2 regions of the Agrobacterium sp. rho-8.1 genome follow, and region 2 is predicted to be linked to the other one. Evidence: predicted binding sites of a transcription regulator. Region 2 holds the regulator's gene; the other holds the start of a gene.
The links. Region 2 encodes PhoB, which activates phosphate uptake and scavenging genes when phosphate is short. Its sites were predicted from a motif close to TGTCATNNANCTGTCAT; they were not measured.
Positions count from the first base shown of each region.

Region 1: a site for PhoB is predicted at 4,066-4,082, ahead of RMR21_RS00345 (DUF1045 domain-containing protein). Genes of this name have one in related genera too.

Region 1 covers NZ_CP192788.1:52,188-67,878, reverse strand. The annotation lists gene RMR21_RS00365 (glucokinase) at 1-313, shown strand, start outside; gene RMR21_RS00360 (ABC transporter ATP-binding protein) at 453-2,195, shown strand; gene dapB (4-hydroxy-tetrahydrodipicolinate reductase) at 2,220-3,047, shown strand; gene RMR21_RS00350 (2,3-bisphosphoglycerate-dependent phosphoglycerate mutase) at 3,071-3,706, shown strand; gene RMR21_RS00345 (DUF1045 domain-containing protein) at 4,175-4,888, shown strand; gene RMR21_RS00340 (alpha-D-ribose 1-methylphosphonate 5-triphosphate diphosphatase) at 4,894-6,030, shown strand; gene phnN (phosphonate metabolism protein/1,5-bisphosphokinase (PRPP-forming) PhnN) at 6,027-6,629, shown strand; gene RMR21_RS00330 (Ldh family oxidoreductase) at 6,630-7,619, opposite strand; gene RMR21_RS00325 (energy transducer TonB family protein) at 7,704-8,636, opposite strand; gene exbD (TonB system transport protein ExbD) at 8,633-9,142, opposite strand; gene exbB (tonB-system energizer ExbB) at 9,145-10,185, opposite strand; gene hutC (histidine utilization transcriptional repressor HutC) at 10,371-11,105, opposite strand; gene RMR21_RS00305 (hypothetical protein) at 11,410-11,883, opposite strand; gene RMR21_RS00300 (trimeric intracellular cation channel family protein) at 12,018-12,653, shown strand; gene RMR21_RS00295 (BQ00720 family protein) at 12,710-12,967, opposite strand; gene RMR21_RS00290 (Hsp20 family protein) at 13,028-13,453, opposite strand; gene RMR21_RS00285 (nucleoside hydrolase) at 13,636-14,580, shown strand; gene RMR21_RS00280 (LOG family protein) at 14,641-15,501, opposite strand; gene dapD (2,3,4,5-tetrahydropyridine-2,6-dicarboxylate N-succinyltransferase) at 15,641-15,691, shown strand, end outside.
Region 2 covers NZ_CP192788.1:261,009-276,699, reverse strand. The annotation lists gene RMR21_RS01415 (2'-deoxycytidine 5'-triphosphate deaminase) at 1-172, opposite strand, end outside; SAM riboswitch at 248-326, shown strand; gene RMR21_RS01410 (O-succinylhomoserine sulfhydrylase) at 372-1,556, shown strand; gene apaG (Co2+/Mg2+ efflux facilitator ApaG/CorD) at 1,812-2,204, shown strand; gene RMR21_RS01400 (Hsp33 family molecular chaperone) at 2,236-3,228, opposite strand; gene argF (ornithine carbamoyltransferase) at 3,587-4,504, opposite strand; gene RMR21_RS01390 (aspartate aminotransferase family protein) at 4,562-5,758, opposite strand; gene RMR21_RS01385 (GcrA family cell cycle regulator) at 6,195-6,725, shown strand; gene RMR21_RS01380 (DUF7674 family protein) at 6,763-7,173, opposite strand; gene RMR21_RS01375 (DUF6481 family protein) at 7,414-7,803, opposite strand; gene RMR21_RS01370 (hypothetical protein) at 7,842-8,063, opposite strand; gene RMR21_RS01365 (cold-shock protein) at 8,293-8,502, opposite strand; gene phoB (phosphate regulon transcriptional regulator PhoB) at 8,983-9,666, opposite strand; gene phoU (phosphate signaling complex protein PhoU) at 9,698-10,414, opposite strand; gene pstB (phosphate ABC transporter ATP-binding protein PstB) at 10,503-11,318, opposite strand; gene pstA (phosphate ABC transporter permease PstA) at 11,334-12,656, opposite strand; gene pstC (phosphate ABC transporter permease subunit PstC) at 12,653-14,134, opposite strand; gene RMR21_RS01335 (substrate-binding domain-containing protein) at 14,357-15,391, opposite strand; gene phoR (phosphate regulon sensor histidine kinase PhoR) at 15,603-15,691, opposite strand, start outside.

The sequences.
Region 1 (15,691 bases), 210 kb from region 2:
CCGCCAGGCGCAGGAAACTCTGTCGCTGTTCAGTACCTATCTCGGCCGGATCGCTGGCGATATGGCATTGATTTTCATGGCCCGTGGCGGTGTCTATCTTGCCGGTGGCATCTCGCAGAAGATCATTCCCGCCTTGCGCCTGCCGGAGTTCCGCGCAGCCTTCGAAGACAAGGCCCCGCACAAGGCTCTGATGCGCAGCATTCCGACCCACGTCGTCACTCATCCGCAGGCGGCCTTGGCCGGACTTTCGACGTATGCCCGCACGCCAGCGAATTTCGGCCTGACATTGGATGGGCGGCGCTGGCAGGCGTGACGGCCAAGTCTGCACTGGTCAAAACCTGCCCGAATGTCTATAGACGCCGGTTGAAGAGACGGCCTGCCCGTCTGAACCGCACAAGGTGGATGAACCTTTGAAGACCGCCAAGACAAGAAAAACTGTGGATTCCGAAACGATGACCGCAGTTTTGAAACGCGTATTCGCCGAAAATGCGCGTGACCACATTCCCGGATATGCCTTCGCGATATTCTGCCTGCTGGCAGTCGCAGGCACGACGGCTTTCACGGCATGGATCATGGACTCGATCATCAACGAGGCCTTCGTCAACAGACGCGCCGATCTCGTCTGGATCATCTGCGTTTCCATTTTTGCGGCCTTCTTCATTCGCGGTCTGGCAACCTATGGCCAATCGGTGGCGCTGTCGAAAATCGGCAACAACATCGTCGCCCGCTACCAGAAGCGGCTTTACGCGCACCTCATGACCCTGTCGGTCGGCTATCTCAGCGAATCGCGGTCGGCGCATCTTTCTGCGCAGGTCAGCCAGAACATCGGCGGCATTCGCGATGTCATGAACATGACCGTCACCTCGGTCGCCCGAGACCTTTTGACCTTTATTGCCCTTGTGGTCGTGATGATCGTCAAGGACCCCATTCTATCGCTCATCATCGTCGTCATCGTGCCGCCGCTGGTTTTAGGTCTGCGCTACATCGCAAGACGCCTTCGCAAGGCGACACGCGACGCCGTCATCCTCAACAGTCGCGTGCTGGGCGCGATGCAGGAAACGCTTCAAGGCATTGCCATCGTCAAAGCCTTCACCATGGAAAAGCCGCTGGAAGATCGCGTCAACAAGGTGATCGAAGCGGCTGAATGGCGCGCGAACCGCATTGCCAAACTGACAGAAAAGACGGCACCGCTGACCGAAACGATCGCGGGCCTGGCGGTCTCCGGTGTTCTCGGCTACGCCGCTTATCGTGCGATCTATGACAATGTCCCGCCTGGCGCCTTCTTCGCGTTTATCACCGCCCTTCTTCTCGCCTATGATCCTGCGCGCCGTCTGGCCCGCCTGCAGGTTTCCATGGAGCGTGCCGTCGTCAATGCCCGCATGATCTATGAAATTCTCGATATGCAGCCCCTGCAGCGTGAAAAGCCCAACGCGCCAGACTTGACGACGACCAGCGCCACGGTCGAATTTCGCGATGTTGTCTTCTCGTACAAGGATGGCGGACCCATTCTGAAGAATGTCAGCTTCACCGCCGAAGGCGGCAAGACGACAGCGCTGGTGGGTCCATCGGGTGCAGGCAAGTCGACCATCATCAACCTCATTCCGCGTTTTTACGACCCAAGCGGCGGCGCGATCCTGATCGATGGTCAAAACATCGCCGATGTCACGACACGCTCGGTTCGATTGAACCTGGCCTATGTGTCGCAGCAGCCATATCTGTTCGAAGGCACCATCCGCGACAACATCCGCTATGGCCGCCCCGAAGCAACGGACACCGAGATAGAGGACGCAGCAAAGCTTGCATTCGCGCATGATTTCATTCTCGCGCAGCCGCAGGGCTATGATACCGCAGTGGGTGAAAATGGCATGAGCCTTTCGGGCGGTCAGCGCCAGCGTCTGTCGATTGCCCGCGCGCTGGTGCGCAACGCGCCCATTCTTCTGCTCGATGAAGCGACATCCGCGCTGGATACGGAGTCGGAAGCGGTCGTGCAGAAGGCGCTGGATACGGCCATGTCCGGCCGCACCGTCATTGTCATCGCGCACCGTCTGTCGACTGTGGTGAAAGCGGACAAGATCGTCGTCATGAACGAAGGTCTGGTCGTGGAAGAAGGCGCGCACGAGACGCTTGCGCGCCAGGAGGATGGTCTTTACGCTCGCCTCAACAATCTTCAGGCAACGGGTGTGCGTGGCCTTTGAACCGGAAAGCATGAGCGAGGCAGCATGAGCGGCGATGGCATGAAACTGGTGGTCGTGGGTGCGGCTGGTCGTATGGGGCAAACCCTGATCCGGCTGATCCATGAGACACCGGGCGTTCAGCTTCATGCAGCGGTCGGGCGTGAAGGCTCACCGTTCATCGGCCGTGACGCTGGCGAGCTTGCCGGTCTGGGTCCAATCGGTCTACCTGTAACCAGTGATGCACTCGCTGCTTTCGTGCACGCCGAGGGCGTCATCGATTTCACCTCACCCACAACAAGCACGACTTTTGCAGGGCTAGCGGCGCAGGCGCGGATCGTTCATGTCATCGGCACGACCGGCTGCTCGCCGCAAAACGAGGAGACGTTTCGGGCAGCTGCTCGCCATGCCCGAATCGTGAAATCCGGCAATATGAGCCTCGGAGTCAATCTGCTGAGCGTGTTGACCCGGCAAGCAGCGAAGGCGCTTGAAGCCAACGCCTGGGACATCGAAATCCTCGAAATGCATCACAAGCACAAGGTTGACGCGCCGTCCGGTACCGCACTGCTGTTAGGCGACGCCGCAGCACAGGGTCGCGGTATTGACCTTGCGGCCAGATCGGTGCGCGTTCGTGATGGTCATACCGGCCCGCGCGAAGGCGGCACGATCGGCTTTGCCACATTGCGCGGTGGCTCTGTCGTGGGAGACCACTCGGTGATTTTTGCCGGCGAAGGTGAGCAGGTCACGCTTTCGCACCACGCCGCAGACCGGACGATCTTTGCCCGTGGCGCAATCGCTGCCGCCGTCTGGGCACACGGCCAAAAGCCGGGCTTTTATTCGATGCTGGACGTTCTCGGTCTGGCTGAAAAACCATAACCAACCTCTGGAGAGACATTGCTATGAGCGGAACCCTCGTCCTCGTTCGTCACGGCCAAAGTGACTGGAACCTCAAGAACCTCTTCACCGGTTGGCGCGACCCGGACCTGACCGACCTTGGCGTTCAGGAAGCCAATGCCGGTGGCAAGGCGCTTGCCGATTACGGCATCAAATTCGATGTGGCGTATACGTCGTCGCTCATCCGTGCCCAGCGCACCTGCCAGATGGTTCTCGACAATGTCGGACAATCCGATCTCGAAACGATCCGCGATGAGGCTTTGAACGAACGCGACTACGGAGATTTGTCCGGCTTGAACAAGGATGATGCGCGCGCGAAGTGGGGCGAGGATCAGGTCCACATCTGGCGCCGCTCCTACGACATCCCGCCGCCAGGCGGCGAAAGCCTGCGCGATACGGGCGCGCGCGTCTGGCCATATTATCTGACGGAAATTCTGCCGCGTGTGCTGCGCGGCGAAAAGGTGCTGGTGGCTGCGCACGGCAATTCGCTGCGCTCGCTCGTCATGGTGCTGGACAAGTTGAGCAAGGACGAGATCCTCAAGCTCAATCTCGCGACCGGTGTGCCCATGGTCTACAAGCTGAATGCCGATTCAACCGTCGCCGCGAAAGACGTGTTGGGCGATATGTCGGCCGCGCATTAAGGCCAAACGAAAAGAGCGCCCGTCAGGATATGGCAGGGCGCTCTCATGATCGAATAAATTAGCAGTATAGGGGCTCATCGAAGCATAGCTTCAGAAGTTACGATGTTCGCCGAACCAGTAGGCGCAAAATACTGTTGAACCCGCGAAAACAGCGAAGAACGTCGCGATAAGAATTCCAATTTCCATGATCGTTTACTCCTGTCATCTTTTGAAACTTGCATTGATAACGCACGATGCTTGAAGAAGTTTCATTGACGGTCCAAAGCCCTGTTGTCGTGCAGTGTCACGCGGTCCTCGGGGGGCGTTGAAACAAGTGGAAACCGGACAAACGTCCTCGCTTGATGCGATATCACGACAAGCATCATCATTCCGTCACGCAGAAGCATTAATTCGCTGTGACAGCCTTGAACATCAGAGGCGATTTCATTCAAACTGTCGTTTGATCGTGACTATCGAAAGTGCTGCCCCGTGCGTTACGCCATTTATTTCACACCAGCGAAAGACGATGCCCTTACTGAAACGGCCTCGCGATGGCTCGGGCGACATGCGTTCACGGGTGCTCACTACGAGGAACACGCAGCTTATGCCAACACGACCGCTGAACCTTGCCGCTACGGATTTCATGCGACGCTGAAAGCACCCTTCGAGCTTGCGTCTGACCGTAGCGAGACCGATCTTTTGACGGCCTTGCGCGCCTTTGCCGGCAACCGTCAAGCCTTTGATATCCCGAATGCCGTTATCGGAACGCTCGGCCCCTTTTTTGCTGTCGTGCCCGACAGGGTCCATCAGCCGCTGCAGGATTTCGCTGCAGATGTTGTCCGCTATTTCGAATCCTTCCGAGCGCCCCTTTCAGAGAGCGATATCGCGCGACGCAGGCCGCAAAACCTGACGGAAAACGAGAGGCAGAACCTGACGCGATGGGGTTACCCGCATGTCATGGACGATTTTCGCTTTCACATGACGCTGACCGGGCCTGTGCCTGAGAACCGCCGTTCGGACGTGGCAAGCGTTCTCAACCGCGAATTTGCCGCCTTTACCAATCGCCCGCTGACGATTTCGGGGCTAGGACTGTTTGTTGAGCCGGCGCGCGGCGATGATTTTACCGTCCATACCTGGTTGCCCCTTGCCGGATCCGCCGGACAGACGCACGGCGCCGATAGCGCCAACGACACGAAAGACTGATACCCATGACCGAACATGTTTTTTCCAAAGCTCGCATCGTCCTGGAAGACGAAATCATCAAGGGCTCTGTGCTTGTTCGCGATGGCCTGATTGTCGATATCAGTGACGGTTCGTCGAGGGCAGGCGAGGATATGGAGAACGACTTCCTGATCCCCGGTCTGGTCGAACTACACACCGACCATCTGGAGCAGCATTATTCTCCACGCCCCGGGGTGACGTGGAACAAGACCGCTGCCATTCAGGCCCACGATGCGCAGGTCGCGTCATCGGGCATCACCACGGTTTTCGATTGCCTGCGTCTCGGTTCGGATGAGGACGGCGGCTTCGAAAAGGGCGAGATGCGCGACATGGCGGATGCGATCGAGCACGCCCAGAGCGAGAACCGACTGCGTGCCGACCACCTGCTGCACCTGCGCTGCGAAGTAGCGGCGGCCGATGTGCTGGATCATTTCGAAGATTTCGAAAACGACCCCAAGGTAAGACTGATCTCCCTGATGGATCACTCCCCGGGTCAGCGACAGTTCCAGACGATGGATCAGTACATCAAGTTCTACCAGAAAAAGCGCGGCTTGAGCGACGAGGTCTTCAAAGCCTTTGTCGATCGCCGTGTGTCCGCATCCAGAAAGTACTCGGCGCAACACCGCGATTTTCTGGCTGCCCGCTGCGCCGAGCACGGCATCACCGTGGCCAGCCATGATGATGCGACCGATGCGCATGTCGAGGAAGCCATCGGCCACGGGGTGAAGCTGGCGGAGTTTCCGACCAGCGTCGAGGCCGCAAAGGCGTCGCACAGTGCCGGTATGAGCGTTCTGATGGGTGCGCCGAACATCGTTCGCGGCAAGTCCCATTCCGGCAATATCGCGGCGCGAGACCTCGCCGAACTCGGGGTCCTTGACGTGCTGTCGTCAGATTACGTTCCCTTCAGCCTTCTCTACGCACCGTTTTTGCTTGTCGATCAGGTCGAGGGGATGACGCTTCCCAAGGCGATTTCCATGGTCACGGCCACGCCTGCACGCACTGTCAGCCTGGACGATCGCGGTCGTATCGCACCGGGCATGCGCGCCGATCTCGTGCGCGTCCACCGTGACGATGGTGTGCCCGTCGTTCGCTCCGTCTGGCGACAAGGAAGGCGTGTGGCATGAGTGAAAACTCGTCACAGCGCTCCGATCCTGCGCCAAGCTCCCGCGGCGTCATGATCGTGGTGGTGGGACCGAGCGGCGCTGGCAAGGACACGCTTATGGCGTTCGCCTCAGCGCAACTGGGCCAGACCGACAAGCTGCACTTCGTGCGCCGTGTCATCACCCGCGATCATGCCGCTGGCGGCGAGGACCACGATGCGGTGAGCCAGAGCGAATTCGACCGGCGGCAGACGGCGGGAGATTTCTGCGTCTCCTGGCAAGCGCATGGCTTGAGCTACGGAATTCCGGCGTCTGTACTGGAGAGACTGGACCAGGGTCAGGTCGTCATCGCCAACGGTTCGCGCTCAGCATTGGCACAGTTCAAGGCGACATTTCCCTCCCTGAAAGTCATCAACATCGTCGCAACACCAGAGGTGTTGGCGCAAAGGCTGGAGAATCGCGGGCGTGAAAGTCGCGAGGACATCTTGCGACGCCTCCAGCGCGGTTCCATTGAGGTCTGTGGAGAGTTCGATGTCGTAACGATCGACAATAGCGGCGCGCTGGACAGGGCCGGCAGGGTGCTGGCGGAGGTCCTCGAAGACCACATCCGCCGCTGCCGCTGATTACAGCGCCTGAATTTCAGCGAGAATATCGCTATCGATGATGATGCCGTTTTCCAGCGATTGCTTGCGAACACCCTGGCTGCGGCGGCCCGGAAGGCGCGCATTCTCCTGCCCCTCGATTTCGCTGGCCATCAGTGCCAAACGCTTGGCAAAGACATGATCCCCGGCAATAGCGGGATCGATGGCAATCAGCGTGTGCCCCAGCGAGGGTGCCGTTCCGGTGTCATCCAGCAGCGAAGACGCTTGGAACCCGAAATTGCCCCCCGTCAGACCGGCGGCCATGACCTCCACCATCAGCGCCAGTGCCGCACCTTTGGCGTCACCGGCAGGCGCCATCGTTCCGTTGATCGCCTCATGCGGATCGGTCGTCGGGCGCCCGCTCGCATCCATCGCCCATCCCTCGGGAATGCTGACGCCCTTCTGCCGGGCAGCCATGATTTTTCCGCGCGCGACCTTGGACAAGGCAAGGTCGATAACCAGCGGATCGGTACCCTCGACAGGAGCCGCAAAGGCAATCGGATTGGTTCCATATAGCGGCTTGATGCCACCCCAGGGCGCCATCGACGCGGGTGCATTGGCCACCATGAAGGCGACGAGACCCTGTTCCGCAAACCGTTCCACCGTCAGCGCCATGACGCCAGCATGGTGAGACCGACCGATGACGGCAAGCGCGATACCCTGTTCTCTGGCAATGGCAGGAAGTTGGTCGACAGCCAGATCTATAGCCGGGTAAGCATAACCAAGATGGGCATCGATGGACAGGACGGCCGGGCGCACACGCGTCGCGACCGCGACCGCCTTGGCATCCACTTTTCCGACCCGCACCTGCTTGATGTAGACGGGAATACGCCTGAAGCCATGGCCGCTTTGACCTGCGGCTTCCGCCGACACCAGTGCGCGAGCGACCGATCGTGACGTGGCCGGAAGGACGCCGTCTTTTTCAAAAATGGAAGACACGAAGTCTTCCGCCTGTTCAATGCTGAATTTCATGATGTCGAATGCTTCCCGGTGAGAAGACAGCCGTACCTCAATCCCGCGCGAACAAAAAGTCCGATCACCTCAAATAATGGGTGATTACTCCAATAGAATCCTGACCTGGAATGTCGTTTCGGCCCCTTCTGGTGGTGCCGATACCGATACACGCTGGATCGCGCTCAGGACCTTGCTGTCGATCTGCGCATCTCCGGTCGAACTGAGAATACGGGCTCTGGATATGGAGCCGCTTGCATCGACACTGAAAGCAACCGTGACGGCCGTGCCCTTGTCCGCAAGCCTTACCACGCGCCGTGAGACGGCAGATCGCACCTTCGAATTCCACTTGGCGGGCGATACCGATGACGAAAACAACCCGGAACTCGTTTTTGGTGCTGCGGTCCGATTGGATTGTGTGGTTTCCGAGCGGGCAGCCTGTCTGGCTTCCGAGGGAGGCGGCGCAACCTTGCGTTCGGCCTTTTTCCTGTCGGGCTGCTCTTTCTTCTCAACCTGCTTTTCAACAGGCGGCGGCGGTCGCAGCGCGGGCAACGGCACCTCGACATTTTCAAGCTCTGCCATCTGCTGCTGCTGAACGGGATCCACCTCTTCCACGGGCGGCGGCGGCTCTTCCGGCAATGGCTCGGCGACCTCCGGCGGCGGCTCAGGCATGGGTTCAGGCTCAGGCAGAGGTTCCGGCGGTGGCGGCGTTTCCTCGGCAACAGGTTCCGGTGGCGGCTGGGGCGCTTCCTGCGGTGGCGTCTCCTCTACTTTTTCAGGCTCGACGTTTTTAATCTCTTCGGTATCGACAACATCCTCAGCTTCCACCATTTCTTCGGTTTTCGCAGCCTCGGGAAGAGCCGCAAGCTCGATCATGATGGCCGCTGGCGGTCCATTATCTGCCGGAGGCTCCGGCGGTTGCTGCAAAAGGTAATAGGCGGCACCGGCATGCACCGAAATCGTCAGAACCGCAGCCGTCGTCCACAGGGCCACTTCTCCCAGCCGGGAGCGTCCTGTGCGAAAAGCGGTCTCGTTCATGGAGCCGCTCCGCCGGGCGCGGGTGTGCCCGATGGCGCAGTCTGATGCTGAGGGGATGGTGCCGCTATTGCCGGCTGGCTCGCAGCCGCCGCATTCTCAAGTCCCACGAGCGCGATCTTGAGATAGCCGCTGTCACGCAGCATGTTCATGATTTCCATGAAATGCCCGTAATCCACGGCCTTGTCGGCACGCAGAAAAATGCGGGTGTCCTTGTTGCCGCCGGTGCGCGCATCAAGGCTCGCCGTCAGCGCGTCCCTGGCAACGGCGTCGTTTCCAAGGTTGAGAGAGAGGTCGTCCTTGACGGTCAGATAGAGCGGCTCTTCGGGTCGCTCTGCAGGCTTGGCGCTGGACGCGGGAAGATCGACATTCACATCGACGGTCGCCAAGGGTGCTGCCACCATGAAGATGATGAGCAGAACCAGCATCACGTCGATGAAAGGCGTGACGTTGATCTCATGGTTTTCGGAGAGCTCGTCTCCCCCGCTGTCGCGAATACCGCCCGCCATGATCAGCGCCCCACGAGTGAAACAGCTGGCTTGGCCGCATTACCGGGCGGAATGCGGCGGAAATCGAGGTCACGGCTGACCAGACGCTCGACGCCTGCGGCGACATCGGCCAACAGGTGGCGATAGCCGGTGATGGAGCGGGCAAAGACGTTGTAGATCACCACGGCCGGAATGGCGGCGACGAGACCGATGGCGGTTGCCAGAAGCGCTTCGGCGATACCGGGTGCCACGACGGCCAGATTGGTCGTTTGCGATTCCGAGATGCTGATGAAGGAGTTCATGATGCCCCAGACCGTGCCGAACAGGCCGACGAAGGGCGATACGGAACCGATCGTCGCCAGAATGCCGGTGCCGCGCGACATGCGGCGACCCGCATGGGTTTCGATGCGACCGAGAACGGACGACACGCGCTCCTTGATGCCGCCGCCATCGGTGTGTGCCACCACGGCGTCCGAAAGCTGCATTTCATGGGTCGCCATGCGCAACATCACCGCGCTGGGGCCGCCCTTTTTCTCCACCGCGTCGGTGGCTTCCGACAAGGTCTTGGCCTTGTGGACGATCTTGAGGATGGACTTGGCGCGAATGCGGGCTCCCGCCAGCTCGATGGTCTTTGCAACCCAGACCGTCCAGGTGATGAGCGACGCGATGGCGAGCCCGATCATCACACCCTTGACCACCCAGTCGGCGGCCATGAACATCCCCCACGGAGACAGGTTGTGCGGAATATCCGCGCGCTTTTCCGGCGCGGCGGCGGGCGGCGTGACAACAGGCTCGGCCAATGTCGGCTGAAGCGGCGGCTGGGCTGTTGTCGCCGGTGCGGGGCTCGCAGGCGCGGGCGCAGGCTGCGCCTGTTCGGGTGCTGGAGGTGCCGCGTTCTGCACTGCCGGGGCTGGCTCGTTTGCCGGCGCTGGCGGCGTTGTTTGGGCCAACACTGCGCTTGCGCCGAGGCAGACCACCAGTGACAGCATGATGGCGACGGACCCGCACCGCTTGCGCGACATAGCATGGGAGTTTGACGAAAAGGTCGACGTTTCAAGTGCCATCATGTTGCTCCCGGATATCGTAACAAGCGTCGATTTTGCCAGCCACAATCCGCATCTCTTAAAAAACCCAGATGCAAACGCGGCCGCGCGCCTCGCTAACAAAGTTGAGTAGAAAAGACAACTAATACATCGTGAAAATATGATCTGTAAACTCTTCTTATGCAAAAAGAAGAGCGGGCAAAGCCTCACATCTGCTGCGACGGCATAAATTGCGCCACCAGTTCGTGACGATCTCCGGGATAAGTCACCTTGACGTGCGTGATATAGGTCTGGCCGTTCCAGGTCCGTCTCTCGATCACGAGACAGGCAGTTCCGTTGGGTATCGCCAGCGCTTCGGCGACACGCTTATCGGCCGGGATCGCCCGGATGCGATGTTCCGCAGCACTCCACGGCACCATCTTCAAAAGCCAGGAGCCAGGCCCCGTTGTGGAAAAATCGGCGTCACCAGCTTCGGGAACGGTGGTCACATTGATGACGCGTTCTTCGAGGCAGAAGGGAACGTCAGCCGCGAAATGACGGCAGGTCAGGGCCAGAACCGGTGAACCCGGCCCAACGCCCAGCGTCGTCTGGTCCGAAACGTTCGACGATCTCATCTCACGGCGATCAAGCCTGTAGGCATAGATCAGACCCAGCGCCTGCACTTCGCGCTGAATGTCCTGAATCTCCAGAACGGCGGATTGGGCATGCGGCTGGGTCACGAAGCTGCCAGAGCGGCGGCGCCGCTCGATCAGGCCCTTCTTCACCAGTTCACCCAGCGCCTTGTTCACGGTCATCCGCGAACAGCCGTAGTCAAGCGTCAGCTCATGTTCGAAGGGTATGCGATGACCAGGGGGCCATTCGCCCGAGAGAATGCGTCCTTCCACGTCGCCCGTAATGCGCTCATGCAGCGATTTTTCCGGGATACGGGGGGCATCAGTCATACGTTCGTTCGTCCTGTTTTCTTGCCCGCGTGATAGCACCCCGTACCGCACTTAGCCATATAGTGCCATCGCGGTTGAAATCCTCGTCACAGCGGGCTTTAACGCAAGCTCAATTCCAGACTGGAAAATGTGCGCTGGACCAGCCCATACAAGACCGCATGATCTTCCAGTGACGCCGCCGTGCCGTTGCTCGCGATCCTCCCCTCCGCACCGGGCACTGCAAACGGCTTCGTCGTTTCCCCACGCGAGCGACAGACTTTCACTGCGCTTTACTCTAACTGGCACGAACCGATTGTGGTAAGCGTTACTTGGCCGAAATCGTCACGAATTTGGTGCCACGCACACGCACGGTCATCACGCAGGGCTCACTGTCGGTGCGCTCGCAATAGCGGGGATGCATCTTGAATTCGAACACCATGTTGCCAAAACGCTGGACGAAATCATAGCTGTAGATCGTGGCGGTGGCGATCATCAGATAGCCGCCTTCCTTGACCTGCACATAGAAATTATACGGGCAGCCATCGTCGTTGCAGCTGCGCGCCTTGTCACCATCGCAGGTCAGTTCGCCGCGATTGGTGATCGCGTCCATAATCCCGTCATTGTTGATGTCGAGCCGGGTGATGAAACCCTCGCCGAATTCAGCAACTTTGCACTCCTGGCGAAAATGGTCCTTCTCGTAGATTTCAGGGTCGCTGACCAGCTGCTGCTGGGCCTGCGCCATCATCGGAACGGCCAGAAAAACCAGCGCTTGGAGCGTAACGAAGAGAAGGCGTCTCACGGCATTTTCCTTTGGGTCTGTTTCCGCTATGGATGCGGCAGCATGGGCGTGCCGTCCTTGATCCGGCGGTGGATCATATCGGGCCGTCCTTGCGTGACACTGACCGCGCGCAAACATTCGAGGAGCGCCTTTCCATGACCCTTCTGGCCTTTCTCGATTATGCCGGCGTTGCCGTTTTTGCCGCGACAGGCGCGCTTGCAGCCTCGCGCAAACAGCTGGATTTCATCGGCTTTCTGTTCTTCGCGTCGGTTACCGGCATCGGCGGCGGCACGCTGCGCGATCTCGTGCTGGGCCGCGCGCCTGTCTTTTGGGTCGTCAATCCCACCTATATCCTCGTCTGCGTCGTCATCGCAGCACTTGTCTATCTGACCGCCCATCTGCTGGAATCCCGTTACCGGCTGTTGATCTGGCTGGATGCCGTCGGTCTCTCGGCCTATTGCGTCATGGGAGCCGCGAAAGGCCTTGCCGTCAGCGGCTCTCCGACTGTCGCCATCGTCACCGGCACCATGACGGCGACCTTCGGCGGCGTGCTGCGCGATATTCTGGCGGGCGAACCCTCCGTTTTGCTGCGGCCCGAGGTCTATATCAGCTGCGCCCTGGCGGGCGCTTGCGTCTTCACCGCTGCCCACGCGATCGGCCTGCCGCTTCTCATCGCGTCCGCAGCCGGGGTCCTCACCGCATTCGCCATCCGAAGCGGCGCGCTGATCTTCGGCTGGACTTTTCCGCGCTATCGTCCGCGTCCCGGCAGACCGCCGGAAGACGTCATGTAGGCCACATGCAAAAGGCGCCCGTGAGGCGCCTTCAAACTGTCCGATGGATGAATTGTTCAGTGCACGCTGATGGTGCGCAGCTCGTCTTCAGCCGCCTTGAAGAAGGTGCTGGACCGATTATCGGTCAGAAGGATCGGCGTGCCATCGGCACCGAACAACGCCCAAAGATCAAGGCTAGCATCGATTTTCGGGGCTTCTGGGAAACAACGGTTCACTTCCTCGGCACGCATCTTTCTGATATATCCGACTTCGCCTGCACCGATGTGAGCGAGCTGTGACTTGGTCAAACGCGCATGCGCTTCTTTCAAGAGCATATTTCGGCCTCCATATTCCTCAGACGTCGCGCCGCGGTGCGTCGCTTGGCGTGCAGAATCCTATTGTGAAACGGAAATGTTAATTTTTTTCACCACGCTGGAGATTTCGGGCCGTGTGAGATCAATGGACAGCAAACCGTTGCGCAGGCGCGCATCATTGACCTGCATGCCGTCTGCCAGCACGAAAACCCGCTGGAACTGCCGTGCAGCGATGCCGCGATAGAGATAGTCGCGCGCATCCTGCTCCTGCTGGCGACCGCGAATGACGAGCTGGTTGTCGGCTGTCGTCACGTCGAGGTCGTCTTCGGAAAATCCGGCAACGGCAATCGTGATGCGCAATCGCTCCGGGCTTTCGCCATCGGCAACCAGCCGCTCTATATTGTAGGGGGGATACCCGTCATTCGCCTTTGCCATCCGCTCCAGCGTTTTTTCCATGGCATCGAAACCCAGCATCAGCGGGTGCGTGAAAGGTGTCATTCGGCTCATATCTTTCAGTCCTTGTACCCAAGCGACGATCGTCTGCCCCGTTTGCGGCGGCAAGTGTTCATATGGGAATATGGTGTTTGCAACGCAAGAACGTTATGCCGGGAAAAGTCTGAACTGCCGCGTGCTTGACAAGGCCTGGAAACAGGCTTGAAAAGGCATGTCGTAGAAATAACAGGACAATCATGACCGAGCGCAGAAAAATCATCATCGACACCGATCCGGGGCAGGACGACGCAGCCGCCATCATGCTGGCTTTGGCAAGCCCGGACGAAATCGAAATCCTCGGTCTGTGTGCCGTCGCCGGCAACGTGCCGCTGAAACTCACCAGCCGCAACATCCGCATCATGCTGGAACTGTGCAACCGCACCGAAATCCCCGTCTATGAAGGCTGCGAGCGCCCGCTGGTGCGCGCGCCGATCACTGCCGAGCACGTTCACGGCAGCACGGGCCTTGATGGCCCGAGCTTGCCGGAGCCGGTTCTCGAAGCGCAATCGCAAGATGCCATCGACTTCATCATCGAGACGATCCGCCGCGAGCCGGAAGGCACTGTAACCCTCTGCACGCTGGGTGCGCTGACCAACATCGCTACCGCCTTGCAGAAGGCGCCCGATATTGCGCCGCGCGTAAAGGAACTGGTGTTGATGGGTGGCGGTTTCTTCGAGGGCGGCAACATCACGCCCGCCGCCGAATTCAACATCTATGTCGATCCGCAGGCAGCCGACATCGTCTTCCGTTCGGGTATCCCGCTGGTCATGATGCCGCTTGACGTGACGCATAAGCTTTTGACCACCAAGGCCCGCGTTGCCGCCATCCGTGATATCGGCACCCGCCCGGCGATTGCCATGGCCGAGATGCTGGAGTTTTTCGAGCGCTTCGATGTGGAGAAATACGGCTCAGACGGCGGCCCGCTGCATGACCCGACCGTCATCGCCTATCTGATCAAGCCGGAACTCTTCGACGGTCGCGATTGCAATGTCGAAATCGAGGTCAATTCCGAGCTGACCATCGGCATGACGGTTGTCGACTGGTGGAAGGTAACCGGCCGCGAACCGAACGCCCGCGTCATGCGCGATGTGGACGCCGACGGGTTCTTCGCGCTGCTGACCGAGCGCTTTGCGCGGATTTGATCCGTTTCTTTCGTCACCCCGCACGTGATGCGGGGTGACGAAGGCAGGTTAGCACCCTGCTCAAAGCTCGTAGAAATCCGCGACGATCTTCCACGCATCATCAGCCGTTTCGGCAAAGTGCAGCAGCTCCATATCATCAGGCGCAATCGTGCCGAAATCGGCCAGCGCTTCGAAATTGATGATGGAGCGCCAGAAAGCTTCGCCGAACAGGATGAGCGGGATGGGTGCCATGCGCTTGGTCTGGATCAACGTCAGCGTTTCAAACAACTCGTCCATGGTGCCGAAGCCGCCGGGAAAGACCACGACGGCCTTCGCACGCATCAGAAAATGCATCTTGCGGATGGCGAAGTAATGGAAGTTGAAGCTGAGCTCCGGCGTCACATGCGGGTTGGGTGCCTGCTCATGCGGCAGAAGAATGTTGAGGCCGATCGAGGGGGCACCGGCTTCCGATGCACCGCGATTGCCCGCCTCCATCACACCCGGCCCACCGCCCGTCATCACCACATATTCGCGATGATCGTGCTTTTCGGATTCGCCCGCACATAGCTTGGCGAACTTGCGGGCTTCGTCGTAATAAACCGATGCGGCTTCCAGGTTCTTTCTCTGCGTTTCATTGCGCGCGGCCCAGGCCTCACCGCCCGGTTCAGGAATGCGCGCACCACCAAATAGCACCACCGTCGACTTGATGCCGCGTTCCGACAGGATCATTTCCGGCTTCATCAGTTCCAGCTGCAACCGAATGGGGCGCAATTCCTCGCGGCACAGAAAATCGGTATCGGCATAGGCCAGCCGGTAGGATGGCGATGCCGATTGCGGGGTCTTGGGCAAGCCTTCTGCTTGTTGCTTGTCATCGGAGCTGGATTTCAACGGATCCCAAACGCCGTCCTTGCGATGCAACTTGCCATTTTTCAGTTTTGCCATTGTCCATGCCTTTCGTCTGCCCGCGCCAAATCACATTGACGCCCTTGAAACACTCGCTTAGAGCAATTGACCATGTCCGGCCAGCGGTGCGGATATTTCCCTGTATGTGACGATAGTCAGCGAAGTTTAAGGAATTCTCATGAGCATCTCCGATCTCGGCTCCCTTGAAACAATCATCGAAGCCGCATTC
Region 2 (15,691 bases):
ATGGGCCGGGCATGAAGCTGGCGCGTACGCGGTAAGCTTTTCCGCCCAGACGCAGATCCAGGCTTGCTGGCTGGATCTGATCTCCATCCAGCGCGCGTTCGCTCTTCAACTGTCCAGAACTGAACAGTTCCCGGATCGCAGTATCCGCCAATATGCCCGTCGTTCTCGCCATCGTTTGATCATCCCTTTTCACGGCGACAAAACCAAAAGCAAGGCATTGACGCAAGTCGTTAACAGAGTTAAGCCAAGCTTATCCCGTGGTGATTTGGCCGGTCGGCTTGCAGCCACGTTAAACAAGTGGCTAAAAAGACCGGGTGCGCTTGTAACCGGTCTGCTTTTGCGGCCGGTTTTTTTGTTTGTAAGGTGATGACATGAGCAAGAAATGGCGCCCGGCAACACAATTGGTACACGGTGGTACACTGCGTTCCGGTTATGGCGAAACATCTGAGGCGATCTACCTCACGCAAGGGTTCGTCTATGACAGTTCCGAGGCGGCCGAAGCCCGTTTCAAGGGCGAAACGGAAGGCTTCATCTACGCCCGTTACGCAAGCCCAACCAATGACATGTTCGAAAAGCGCATGTGCCTGCTGGAAGGCGCCGAAGATGCGCGCGCCACGGCTTCTGGCATGGCTGCCGTCAGCGCCGCCATTCTCTGCCAGCTGAAGGCAGGCGATCATATCGTTGCCGCCCGCGCCTTGTTTGGTTCTTGCCGTTGGGTCGTCGAGACGCTGGCACCGAAATACGGCATCGAATGTACGCTGGTCGATGGCCGCGATCTCGCCAATTGGGAACAGGCAATCCAGCCGAACACCAAGCTGTTCTTCCTTGAAAGCCCGACCAACCCGACGCTGGAAGTGGTCGATATCGCAGGCGTAGCAAAGCTTGCCAACCAGATCGGCGCGAAGCTGGTGGTCGACAACGTGTTTGCCACACCACTTTTTCAAAAGCCGCTGGAACTGGGCGCACATATTGTCGTCTATTCCGCAACCAAGCACATCGATGGCCAGGGACGTTGCCTGGGCGGCGTCGTTCTGTCCGACAAAAAGTGGATCGAGGAAGAGCTTCAGGATTACTTCCGCCACACAGGCCCGGCCATGTCTCCTTTCAACGCGTGGACGCTGCTTAAAGGTGTTGAGACGCTGCCGTTGCGCGTGCGCCAGCAGACAGAAAATGCCGGAAAGATTGCGGATTTTCTCGCCGATCAGGGCAAAATCGCCAGGGTTATCTACCCAGGCCGCGCCGACCATCCGCAAGCCGACATCATCGCCAAGCAGATGACGGGTGGCTCGACGCTGGTGTGCTTTGAATTGAAAGGTGGCAAGGAAGCGGCCTTCAAGCTGCAGAACGCGTTGGAAATCGTCAAGATTTCCAACAATCTGGGCGATGCGAAGAGCCTGATTACCCATCCTGGGACAACTACGCACAAGAACCTGACCGACGAGGCCCGCGCTGAACTCGGAATTTCCGGCGGCACGCTGCGTCTTTCCTGCGGGATCGAAGATACTGACGATCTGCTGGAGGATTTTGCAGCCGCAATCGCTAAGGTATCCGCCTGATGTGACAGCCACGGCCCGGGCATATGCCGGGCCGTTTCTACCCGTTCCTCTGCCACAGACTAGCGCGCCGAGACGCCCGAAAAACGCCAAACGCCAAAAAGTCGGTGTGGTAACCGGATATTACCTTACAGGTGATATCTATTCGGGAAAGCGTGCATCGTATTCGTCAAAATCCCGCGTTGACCTGCAGTTTCTTGACGATGACCCACGCCTTTGGTGTAGAATGTTTGACAAGCAATGACTTAGGGCCGCATTATGTATCGAGCAGTGACAAGAGACATCGAGGTCACCGTCGACCCCTATTACCTTGAAGAGCAGTCAGACCCGGATGACAGCCGTTACGTCTGGGGCTACACGGTGGTGATCTCCAACCATTCCAGTTTGGCCGTCACCCTCGTCAGCCGGTATTGGAATATCACGGATGAGACGGGACAGGTGGACGAAGTATCAGGCCCTGGCGTGATCGGTGAACAGCCGCAGCTGAAACCCGGCGACACATATGAGTATTCCTCCGGCTGCCCGCTGGATACACCATCCGGCATGATGTTCGGCCACTATGAAATGAAAGCAGAAACCGGCGAGGTTTTCACCGTCGCCATCCCCGCATTTTCTCTGGATAGTCCCGGGCTGACAAGAATTCTCAATTAAAAAAGGCGGGATATCATCCCGCCTTTTCAATTCATTTCGCCGCTTCCATTTCCTCTACCGGATAATGATAGGTGGTGGAGCAGAACTCGCAGGTAACGGAGATGACACCATTCTCCTGGCTTTCCTGGATTTCTGTTGCGGAAAATCCTGACAGGACCCCTTTGATCTTGTCGCGCGAGCAATTGCAGCGATCAAGGATCAATTGCGGGTCATAGACGCGCACGCCCTGCTCGTGGAAAAGGCGAAACAGCAGTTTTTCCGCAGGCACCTGCGGATCGGTCAGCTCATCCATGTCCACCGTGTCGATCAGAGCAACCGCTTCGGTCCAGGCATCATCCTCCGAATATTCGGCAGCGCCCTCGTCGCCATCACCGCCGTGCAGGTCGCGTTGGCGAACACGCTCAGGCGCCTGTGGCAGAAACTGCGCGATAATACCGCCCGCTCGCCAACTGCAACGCGGATTGCCATCGCTGTCCCGGTCAAACAACTCGGCAACGCCAAGGCGTACGCGGGTCGGCAACTGTTCTGACTGCCGAAAATAGACACCGGCAATATCCTCCAGCGACGACCCATCCAAGGGTACGATGCCCTGATATGGTTGCATGCCCACGCCCTGGTCGATGGTGAAAGCGAGAATACCTTCGCCCAGCAACTGTTCCGGCGAGGTTTGGCCAGCAGCGGTCGCCTCAGTCAGGCGCTCCTCATCGAAACGAGCATAGGCGCGCATACTCTCAGGTGCAGAAAAATCCGCGACCAGTAGATCCACAGGACCATCGCTCTTCGTTTGAAGGGTCAGTTTGCCAGAAAATTTGAGGGACGTGCCAATCAGCGACGTCAAAACCACGGCCTCCGCCAAAAGGCGAGCCACGACCGGCGGGTAATCATGCCGCGCCAGAATAGCATTGAGGAGTGGCCCGACCTGAACGGCGCGACCGCGCACGTCCAGTCCCTCTACCTGAAAGGGAACGACCTTGTCATCGCCAGCCAATTTAAGATCGTCCAGCTGTACCGTTGCGTCTGCCATGTCCTAACTCCTTAACGTCACTCGCCCGTGCTTTCGCGCAAAATGATCGAAAACGCGATGGTATCGACCAACAGGCATGATGTTCGTCTTGCGCAGATAGACCGGGCACGATGAAAACGGAACCACCGTGCCACCTTAACTTTAGCAAAAGGGGCGGTTTATCCAAAAACAGCGTGTCCGTTCGGACCGGACCTCCTGCGAGACACGAGCCGGCACGAAGCCACCGAGCGGCGAACGATTGATGAAAGGTTGCCGTTTTAAATAACGGCAACATTGAATTGCGCTAGAAATAGGAACCTTGGCTTGAAATTCAAGTCAACCGGTTCCGCATCACCTGCAGGTGATTGGCTGACGCAAATCAGATAACGCCCATGCACCAGGCGATGATGGCCTTTTGGGCATGCAGACGGTTTTCGGCTTCATCGAAAACGACAGACTGAGGACCGTCGATGACGTCATCCGTCACCTCTTCACCGCGATGCGCCGGCAGGCAATGCATGAACAGGGCGTCCTTGCTGGCTTTGCCCATCAGGGCGGCATTGACCTGATAAGGCTGAAAGATGTTGTGGCCGCGAGCCTTGTGTTCCTGGTTCATGGACACCCACGTGTCGGTCACCACGCAATCGGCACCGGCAACTGCTCGTTCCGCATCGTGATATAGCGCCACTTCGCCGCCATTGTTGCGCGCCCAGTTCAGGAAACGGTCATGGGGCTCAGACCCCATCGGTACGGCCATGTTCATGCGGTAACCGAAGCGGGCAGAGCCTTCCACCAGCGAATGCAACACGTTGTTGCCATCCCCCGTCCAGGCGATGGTCTTGCCCTTGATTGGGCCGCGATGCTCCTCGAAAGTGAGAATGTCGGCCATGATCTGGCAAGGGTGCGTCTCGTCGGTGAGGCCGTTGATGACGGGCACGGTCGCGTGTTCGGCAAGCTCCAAAAGGCGCGAATGGTCCGTGGTGCGGATCATGATCGCGTCGACATATCGCGACAGAACCTTGGCCGTATCGCCAATGGTTTCAGCGCGGCCAAGCTGCATTTCCGTGCCCGACAAAAACAGCGTCTCGCCGCCCAGTTGGCGCATGCCGACATCGAAGGAGACACGCGTCCGCGTGGAGGGCTTTTCGAAGATCATTGCCAACATCTTGCCAGCCAGCGGCTTTTCCGCCGTGCCGTTCTTGGTGGCAATCTTTCGGGCACGGGCGTCGTCCATAATAACCCGCAGGTCTTCCGAACCGACGGCCGAAAGGTCTAGAAAATGCTTTGCTGATGCCATTTCAATATAGTCCCGTTGGTGCAGGCCGCGCTTGGCGCTTGCCTGAACAATGCGCGTTCAAGCGCTTCTTGCCATTTTCGTCGTAAGGCTTTCCGCAGCTCGTTCGAGCCGGGCCAACCCCTCTCGCGCCTCTTCTGCCGTCACGACAAGCGGCGGCAGCAGGCGGATGACATTGTCACCAGCGGGAACGCCCAGAAGCCGCTCTGCGCGAATGGCGTGCAGCAGATCCGATGACGGCACCTTCGCCTTGACGCCGATCAGCAGGCCCTCGCCTCTGATCTCCTCGATCACATCAGGATAGCGATCCTTCAAGGATGCAAGTCCTTGACGAAACACAAGCGTCACATCCCGCACATGCTGGAGGAAGCCCTCGGCCAGAACGATATCCAGCACCGCGTTGCCACAGGCCATCGCCAGCGGGTTGCCGCCGTAGGTCGTACCATGAACGCCAGCCGTCATGCCGGACGCGGCCTCTGCCGTGGCAAGACAAGCGCCGAACGGAAAACCGCCGCCGATACCCTTGGCCACCGCCATGATATCCGGCGTCACGCCCGACCACTCATGCGCAAAGAACTTGCCCGTGCGGCCAACACCGGTCTGCACTTCATCAAAAATCAGCAGCAGGCCATGTTCATCACACAGCGAGCGAAGTTCCCGCAAAAATTCTGGGGTTACAGGGCGAACACCGCCTTCACCCTGAATGGGCTCGATCAGCAACGCTGCCGTTTCCGGTAAGATCGCCGCTTTCAGCGCGTCGAGATCGTTAAACGGCACCTGATCGAAGCCTTCGACCTTCGGGCCGAAACCTTCGATATATTTTTCCTGTCCACCGGCGGCAATCGTTGCCAGCGTGCGCCCATGGAATGCGCCTTCGAAGGTAATGATACGGAATTTTTCCGGATGACCGTGCGTGTAATGATAACGGCGCGCGGTTTTGATGGCGCATTCCAGGGATTCTGCACCCGAATTGGTGAAGAACACCTTGTCCGCAAAAGTTGCATCCGTCAGCCGCTTGGCGAGCACTTCCTGCCCCTCAACCTCGTAGAGATTGGACAGGTGCCACACCTTCTCTGCCTGCGACTTCAAAGCGTCCACCATGTGAGGATGGCTGTGACCAACCGATGTGACCGCTACCCCCGCGCCGAAATCCAGATATCGCTCGCCGTTTTCCGTAACGAGCCAAACGCCCTCTCCTCGTTCAAAGCGCAGAGGAGCTCTGGAAAACGTATCGAACAATGGCGCGGTGTCGGCCATGGCAGTGTCACTCCTTGCGCGAAAGGCGCTCTCATGAGGGCTTACCGGTCATCCCGTGCCTGAAAATCAAAAATGCCGCCTCGCGGCGGCTTCTGGTCGTCTTCCTCTTACGCGATCACTATTGTCACTTCACCTGGCGATGTCAACAAATGTCCGTATTTTCCGGCTTTCTCAAGCCATGGTAGGCAATTTGGGACACCATACGAGGTGTTGCTTTTCTGACTCACAAATGCAGCAAGTTGGGGAAAACCGGAAAATCGATTCCAGATGATTCCCACGACTCTTGTCAGAGAGTCACCCGACGATTAGGTTAATCTTCAATTACTAGACTGCAAGCGGCGGAACTAGTCACCTAAAATCTGGCGGACACTCTGCGCGTGGTTCACTCCACGGCATTAGAGAATGATTCGGCCTGCGCGACAAGCGGAGAAGCGGCATGAACTGGACTGACGAACGCGTTGAGAGACTCAAAAGGTTGTGGGCCGAGGGCCTGAGCGCGAGCCAGATCGCGGCACAACTTGGCGGTGTCAGCCGCAATGCCGTTATCGGCAAAGTCCACCGTCTGAACCTGCCCGGCCGCGCGAAAGCAGGCGGCACAGTTGCTACGTCACGTCCCGCAGCAAAGCGCCCAACGGTCGCGACACCGTCTGCTGCACCCCGCGCCGCAAATACCTTCCAGGCACGTGCTGCGACACCACGTCCAACGGTGCGCACAGCAACGTCGAACGATCAGGATACCGATACAGGCCGGGTTCTTGACTACGCACCGGTCAACACAGCGGTTCTGCCGACATCGCTGCGTCTAACACTGACGGAACTTACGGAACGCACCTGCAAATGGCCGGTCGGCGATCCGCTAAAGGATGACTTCCATTTCTGCGGCTGCGACGCGTCTGAATCCTCGCCTTACTGCAAATTCCACGCAAAGATGGCGTACCAGCCTGTGAGCGAACGCCGCAGAGCCTGAAGGTTCGAGAAACACATTATGATGATAAAAAAGCGGGTCATTGGCCCGCTTTTTTAATGTGTGAAGTGTTGTGATGTCTTCGACGTCGGCACGCTTCGCTCAAAGCGTCTATTATCACTGCTTCGGTGTGATAGGTCAGAATGGTGCGCCACTCTTCTACCTCTTGAGTCGTGATGAGTTCGGGCAAGCGGAGAGGCACCTGTTCATCGTCGGCCAGATGTTCAATGAAGCCAACCGCCGCAGCGGTGTTGATATCTGCGTGTGGAGCTGCAAGACAATAGCGGGCGTAATGCACGATACGCCGGGCTTTCTCTCTTCTGTCGTTTTTCACGCAGTCTTCGAAAAACGGGCGCAGCTCTATCCATGCAGCCATGGGCGACCAGGCGCGTTCGATCTCATCGCGCAGTTCGGGTGCAGCCTCGATGGCCTTACGACGCCAAACGCTCATATCAATTGTCCACCATCATCCCATGAACTCTTATAGAGCGATGAGCTTGACGTTGGACCGAAATATTCAGGAGAAGAATTATGCTGTGCGCAAAAAGCGTCCCAGACAGGGATCTGCCTGAGCGGTGAGCGCTGAGAATGCCGTGTCCGGGTTAGTGCCCTACGCCGCTAGAAGTTTGACAAGGCACCCGGCCAGATCGCAGCCCTTCGATTGAACGGCTGCTTGATCTTGGCGGATGGTTCAGCCTTGACGGGCTTTGCGGTTGGCATAGCGGCGATCGCGCTCTGCCTTGCAAGCGGCTTCGTCTTCGATGACGCGGGCGATGCGGTTTTTGTCGGCCAGCTTACGGGCGTCTTCTTCAGCACTTGCCGCAGCTTCGAGTTCAGCCTGCTTTTCGGCGGCTTCTGCTTCGAGGCGGATTTTTTCGTCGCGTTTTTGCTGGTCGCGTTCAGCCTGGCGCGCTCTGCGGGCCTCGGCAACGGCAATCTGTTCGGCCTGCTTGGCTTCAAGCATGGGTGCCGCAGCTTCCTTGGCTTCGCGATAGGCCTTCAAAAGAGCAGCCTTTGCGTCAGCCGCGGCGCCGCGTTGTTCGGAGACTTCGTTGTTCTTGATGTTTCTAGTGTTTCTCAAATCTCTATTCCAGTTGAGTGGTCATACTGATCCTGCGATCAGGACTTCTTACCACGTTTCGTCGGGGCGGGTGCAGGGTTCAGGCTGTCTTGCAATTCTTTGGCAAGACGCGCTTCGCGCAGTCTGAGCGTCTTTTCTTCACGAGCTTGCGTAATCGAATTCAGTTCGTCAACCGCATGGCCACGCGCAAAAAATTGCGTCTGCGTCGCGCCGAATGCGATCTCTGCCTGTTTGCGAGATTTGCTGTGTGTTTCAGACATGAAATTTCCTTCCTGTCGCGCCGGCCTGAAATCGGGATCGATTTGCTGGAAGTCCGATGCGTGGTGGATCGAGCAGCCTGGAGCCTGTTACGCCATAAAGGCACAGTACCCGAAGCGAGTGCCGCCAAGCAGCACAAAAAAAGGCCAGGCAAAGTGCCTGACCTCGGTTGGTCTCATGCTTTCAACAGTGCCAGTACATCCGTGGTCAAGGGAAAGCAGATCCCGTTATTTAAGCAGCCTGAAGGTTGCAAGCAGACATTTTGCCCGACTTGTTGTCGCGCTCAAGGTCGTAGCTCAGCTTCTGGCCTTCAACGATTTCGCGCATACCTGCACGCTCTACAGCGGAGATGTGTACGAATGCGTCTGTGCCGCCGTTGTCAGGCTGAATGAAGCCGAAGCCCTTGGTGGAGTTAAACCATTTTACTGTGCCTGTGGTCATAATGAACCCTTTCAAAGCATAAGAGATAGATCGCAGAACTGATGCCCTGCGTGCGATTATAGCGATTTTTTTGAAGAAAGGGTTAGTTCAAAACGCGGTGCTAATCGCGCGGCAACCAAAGCTCAGCAAGAAAAATATCGACAACCAATTAATAGAGCCTTCCGGTCGGATAGTCAAACTTTAATTTTCAGATAATTTCAATCAGCCCTTGTCATCATATCAGTGGCCATCCGATATCGTTTGCTTTTGTTGACGATATTGAGCTCTGAAACGTTCGGGTATCCCGGTTGTTTATCACCCCAGATCCACATCTGTCCAACACATCATATCTTCAGCGTAGCTTAAGCGAGGCCCCCACCGGCTTGTGATGAGCCTAGAGCAACCACGCGATCCCATACGTAAACGCACATTGCTGATATGCGTCGATTATGGGCGCGCGCTCTTCGATGCGTCACGTCGCATCTGCCTTCGTCGTAGACGTCAGGCTTCCATCGAATATCCTGCGCCGCGTACGGTGCGGATAACATCCTGCATGCTGGAGAAGTTGAGCGCCTTGCGCAGACGGCCCACATGGACGTCCACCGTGCGTTCATCCACGTAGATGTCGTGCCCCCATACGCCGTCAAGAAGTTGCGAGCGGGAGAAAACGCGGCCGGGCGATACCATCAGGAACTCCAGCAAACGGAACTCGGTAGGTCCCAGGCGCACTTCGCGGGCCTTGCGATGAACGCGGTGGGTTTCGCGATCCAGTTCGATGTCGCCGCATTTCAAAACGGATGACAGGACTTCGGGCCGGGCGCGGCGCAACATGGCCTTGACGCGCGCCATCAGTTCCGGCGTGGAGAACGGCTTGACCACATAGTCATCGGCCCCTGTGGCCAATCCACGCACGCGTTCGCTTTCCTCGCCACGCGCCGTCAGCATGATGATCGGCAGACGTTCCGTTTCAGGGCGCATGCGTAAACGACGGCACAGCTCGATGCCAGAGACACCTGGCAGCATCCAGTCGAGAATGAGCAGATCCGGGGTACGTTCCTGCAAGCGGATTTCCGCCTCGTCACCACGCGGGATCGTGTCCACGTCGTAACCTTCGGATTCGAGATTGTAGCGAAGAAGAACGCTCAACGCCTCTTCATCTTCGACAACTGCTATTTTCGGCACCATGACTAGTGACTCCGCCAGGCTTGTAGGAAATTCACTCGGTGATCGCACCGAGCGTATTGGAACTGTCGTCCTTGGGACGCTCGCCTGCCGGCTGGCTGCCGGTGGCCATGTAGTAGATGGTTTCCGCGATGTTCGTCGCATGGTCGCCCACACGCTCGATGTTCTTGGCGCAGAACAGGAGGTGTGTGCAGGTGGTGATGTTGCGCGGGTCTTCCATCATGTAGGTCAGCAGCTCGCGAAACAGCGAGGTGTACATGGCATCGATTTCCTCGTCGCGTTCGCGGATGGTCTGCGCCTTTTCCGCCGAACGGGTGGAATAGACATCCAGAACGTCCTTCAACTGGACCAAGGCCAGCTCGGACAGATGCTCGAGGCCGCGGGCCAGCTTGCGGGGCACGCCGGTTCCGGCAACCGCGATAACACGCTTGGCGGTGTTTTTGCCAAGGTCGCCCACGCGCTCCAGATCAGCGGCGATGCGCAGCGAACCGATGATTTCGCGAAGGTCAGCCGCCATCGGCTGACGCTTGGCAATGGTCACGATTGCCTTGTCCCCGATTTCGCGTTCGGCGTTGTCGAGGATCGTATCGTCCGAAATGACCTTCTGGGCCAAAGCAGCATCGGAATTGACGAGTGCGCGCACCGCATCGCTGCACATCTGCTCCGCAAGGCCACCCATTTCAGCGATACGGCGGCTGAGGAACTTCAGTTCTTCGTCGTACGCGGACATGATGTGTGAGTTTGTCGGCATGGTCGAATTCTCCAGTTTCGATGCGGCTGGCCGCAAGCTCTGTCGGGCTCAAGCGGTTCGACGCGATGGGTTGCAATCAACGACGGGATCAGCCGAAGCGACCCATGATGTAATCCTGCGTGCGCTGGTCATCCGGGTTGGTGAACATCTTGTCGGTGTCGTTTTCTTCGACGAGGTGGCCCAGATGGAACATCGCAGTGCGCTGTGAAACGCGGGCCGCCTGCTGCATGGAGTGGGTCACGATGACGATGGTGTAGTTGGAGCGAAGCTCGTGGATCAACTCCTCGACCTTGGCCGTCGCAATCGGGTCGAGCGCCGAGCAAGGCTCGTCCATCAGAATGACTTCAGGGCTGACGGCAATCGCGCGGGCGATGCACAGACGCTGTTGCTGACCACCCGAAAGGCCCGTGCCGGACTCCAAAAGGCGATCCTTGGCTTCGTTCCACAGGCCTGCCTTTTGAAGGCTGGCCTCGACGATCTGATCCATATCCGCCTTGTTGCGAGCAAGACCGTGAATGCGCGGGCCGTAAGCGATGTTCTCGTAGATCGACTTCGGAAACGGGTTCGGCTTCTGGAACACCATGCCGACGCGGGCGCGCAGTTCAACCACATCGATGTTGCTGTCGTAGACATCTTCGCCATCGAGTGTGATCTTACCCGTGACGCGGCAACCGTCGATCGTGTCGTTCATGCGGTTCAGCGTCCGCAGGAACGTGGACTTGCCACAGCCCGATGGTCCGATGAGCGCGGTCACGGTGTTTTCGCGGACGTTGAGGTTCACATCGTAGAGCGCCCGTTTGTCGCTGTAGTAGACGGACACGTCCTTGCCGATCATCTTATGAGAAACGTCATTCATTTTCTTGTCCAGCGCCTTTTCCATTGCTGCTTCCGACAACATATTCATCGTTCTAAGCTCCTTCTACCAGCGCCGCTCGAAGCGACGCCGCAAGAGAATTGCGCCAACATTCATGACAACGAGGAACATCAGCAGGATAATGATAGCGCCGGATGTCCGTTCGACAAAGGCGCGCTCTGCCTCGTTTGCCCACATATAGATCTGGACCGGCAAGGCCGTGGATGGGTCCATCGGCGTTGTCGGGTAGTTTGCGACGAAGGCGACCATGCCGATCAACAGCAGGGGAGCGGTTTCGCCCAGAGCATGCGCCAGGCCGATGATGGTGCCGGTCAGAATACCCGGCATGGCCAGCGGCAGAACATGGTGAAAGATCGTCTGCATCTTCGAGGCGCCCAGTCCCAAAGCCGCAGCACGGATCGATGGCGGCACGGCCTTCAGCGCCGCACGGGTGGCGATGATGATCGTCGGCAAGGTCATCAGCGTCAACACGAAGCCACCGACCAGAGATGCCGAGCGCGGAAAGCCCATGAAGTTGATGAAGACCGACAGGCCGAGCAGACCGTACACAATCGATGGCACGGCTGCGAGGTTGTTGATATTCACCTCGATCAGGTCGGTAATGCGGTTCTTGGGCGCGAATTCCTCCAGATAGATCGAGGCTGCCACGCCAATCGGCAGGGACAGCACCAGAACGATCATCATCATGTAGAAGGAGCCGATGAGCGCGACACCCACACCGGCGGCCTCCGGACGGCTCGACGCACCATTCACGAAAATGCCGGTGTTGAACTGTTTGGCGAGTTGGCCGCTTGCGACGAGCTGATCCATCCATTTGACCTGCTGGTCGGAGACGCGGCGGTTGGCCTCTTCGCCGGTCATGTCGAACTGGCCCTTGAAGGCCGAGTCGATATCACCGGACGCCAGCAGCGCGACATTCCGCGTCGTACCGATCACACTGGGATCAGACGTTACGATGTCACGCAACTGGGTGCGTACACTGTCGGATACCATGGTGCCGATGGTGCGTAAGGCTGTGCGGTCGTCCAGCGACACGCCCAGCGCCTTGGCCACCGCGTTGCGCGCCAGAACCGGGTAGTTTGCCGTAACAAGCTTGTTCGGATTGGTGGCGCGTTGATTGTCAGGATCGATGATCTGTTCGGAAAACTCGACCGGAACCGTAATCGTGGTCTGTTGAAACGCCGTGTAGCCTTTGCCCACAACCGACCAGATCAGGAGGAAGAGGAACAGCAGGCCGAAGGAAATCGCGGCAACGCCATAGGTGCGGAAGCGGCGCTCCGCTGCATAACGGCGCTTGATGCCGATATCGCGACGGGCCGTCTTTGGCGCGACTGGCACGCCAGCCGCCGAAGAAACAACGTCGGTCATTCGTACTGCTCCCGGTATTTGCGCACAATGAAGAGCGCGTAGATATTAAGGCATAGCGTGATGGCAAAGAGCGTGATGCCGAGCGCAAAGGCAACCAGCGTCTGCGGCGAGGTAAACTCAAGGTCGCCGGTCAACTGGCTGACGATCTTCACCGTCACCGTCGTCATCGGTTCGAACGGGCTGATCTGCAAGCGTGCGGCAACACCTGCCGCCAGAACCACAATCATGGTTTCACCGATGGCGCGCGATGCCGTCATCAGGATGGCGCCGACGATGCCAGGCAGGGCAGCGGGAAGGAGGACACGCTTGATGGTCTCGGAGCGAGTGGCCCCCAGACCAAGCGACCCATCACGAAGTGTGCGTGGCACGGCTGTAATGATGTCGTCAGACAGCGAGGACACGTAAGGGATGAGCATGATGCCCATCACGAAGCCTGCCGTCAGAACGCTCTGTGCCTGAATGAAAGAGGTGTAATCGCCAGTCGTCAGGCCGTTGATCTGCGAGGAGATGTCGCGCAGGAACGGGCCAACGGTGGTCAGCGCGAAGAAGCCGTAGACGATGGTCGGAATACCGGCCAGAACTTCCAGCAGCGGCTTTGCAATGGAGCGGACACGCCGAGACGCGTATTCTGCCATGTAGATGGCCGAGAACAGCCCCACCGGGACGGCGACCAGCATGGCGACGAAACCGATGTAGAGCGTACCGGCAAGAAGCGGAATGAGACCGAACTGGCCGACTGATTCCGTTGCCCCTGCGGCCGCAAACCGCGGGTCCCAAACGGTGCCGAAGAAGAACTCGTGGGCTGGCACCATGTTGAAGAACTGAATGGCTTCCGTCAGCATCGACATGACGATGCCGATGGTCGTCAAAATGGCGAGCGACGACGCCAGAAGAAGCGCACCGAGAATGACGCGCTCGACTTTGTTTCTTGCCCGAAATCGAGGAGCAATGGCACGCAGCGCATAGAGCGCGCCAAGCAATGCAGCACCCAGCACCACAACAATCATGCCGATACGGCTGGACGTCGTCATCGTGTTGAGCGTCTGGGCTGCCTCGACCATGTAAGGCTCTGGGTCACCGGCGATGGCGACGCCCTTGGCGGCAAGCAGCGGGCGAACCGGCGCACCGGCTTTCACAGCGTCGTGCTCTTCCGCCGTCAGGCGCTGAAGACCACGCGCGATGGAGCCGACCATACCGTAGTTCAGGCTCTGCTGCGCCTCTGACTGCGCGCGAATATCTTCCGGAAACTCGGCGCGAACCGCTGCCGTGATGACCATCGGGCTGACGATGAGCCAAACAGCCAGAATGAAGGCCGACGGTAGGATGGCCCACACCAGTGCATAAGAGCCATGGTAACCGGCGCGAGAATGCATGGATGATGGACGACCACCTGCCAGCGCGACAGCGCGGCGCGTGCCAAGCACGTAACTGGTGATGCCGATCAACGCCAGTATCAACAAAATGATAGGTGTGTTCATGAAACTTTCCTCGGCACGCCACATGGCGCGATGCGGTATCGGGCACTTTCAAAGGCGATAAAAATTTCGGCCTTTTGACCGAAGATGTCATCTGTTCGGACAAAGCCGACGCAGTCCGGCTTGATACACAAAGCGATCACCGGGTTTAAGCGTTTCGATCAACGGAAGACGACAATCCACAGAAGGATGGATGCGCGACGCCTCGCCGCGCATCCAGCTTTATTACATCGTGGTACCAGCTTCGAACTTCGAACGGATTTCCTTGCGCTCTGCATCAGGAGCAGACACCAGGCCGTAGTTTGCCAGCGGGGAGTCAGGGCCGATCATTTCGTCGGACAGGAAGAATTCAACATATTCCTTCACGCCAGGAATGACGCCGACATGTGCCTTCTTGACGTAGAAGAACAGTGGGCGCGACACTGGATACTTGCCGCTTGCAACGGTTTCGGTCGATGGAACAACGTCGCTGACGGTCGCAACCTTCAGCTTGTCCTTGTTGTTTTCGTAAAACGCGAGACCAAACACGCCGAGGCCACCCTTGTTGGCATCGATGCGGGCAAGCGTTTCCGTGTAGTCGCCGTCGATGTCGACAGCGGCACCGTCTTTACGAACTGCAACGCACTTGGCAGCAGCCTGCTTGGCATCAGTCACGAGGGTCTTGAGAGCCTCGGTCGCGCCAGCTTCCTTGCAGCCGTCAGCCATGATCTTCTCTTCGAAGACTTCGCGCGTGCCGTGCTTGGAGCCAGGGATGTAAGCGGCAATCGCAACATCCGGCAGGTCCTTGTTGATTTCCGTCCACTTCTTGTAAGGGTTGGCAACAAGCTTGCCGTCCTTGACGATTTCAGCGGCGAGACCGAGGTAGAGGTCCTTCGGTACGAGCTTGATGTCCTTGTTGGACTTGTCCATCGCGAACACGATGCCGTCGTAACCGATCTTGACTTCCTGCACGTCAGCGACGCCAGCTGCCTTACAGGCCGCAAGTTCGTCAGCCTTGATAGGGCGTGAAGCATTGGCGATATCGATGGTGCCTTCACCAACGCCCGAGCAGAAAGCCTTCAAACCGCCGCCCGTGCCGCCGGACTCGACAACAGGAGCCTTGAAGTCAGGGAAGGTTTCGGCGAACGTCTCAGCAACGATCTTTGCATAAGGCAGAACGGTGGACGAACCGGCAACCTGGATCTGGTCGCGCGCAGCAGCAGCACCTGCGAAGGCAACCGAAGCCACCAAGGCTGCGGCGGACAATTTAACGATGTTCATATAACTCTCCCGTAGGGGCCCGTGGCGGGCATGTGTGGACGCTGCCGGCAGTATCTTTTACCCTCTGCCCAATCTGGGCTGCCCCGGCGGCCTCTTCATAACCAGTCTTGCCCCACCCTTTTATGTCACTTCGATGAAGTATTTGTGACAGTTTAAGAGTTTGATTTTATTGTACATTTTTTATAACACCACGATCTATGCGAGTCTTGTGTTAAAAACGCACCGTGAAGTCCGTGCCAACGTCGAGCTCTGAGCGGATAATCAACCGGGCACGGTGGCGGGTGAGGATATGTTTGACGA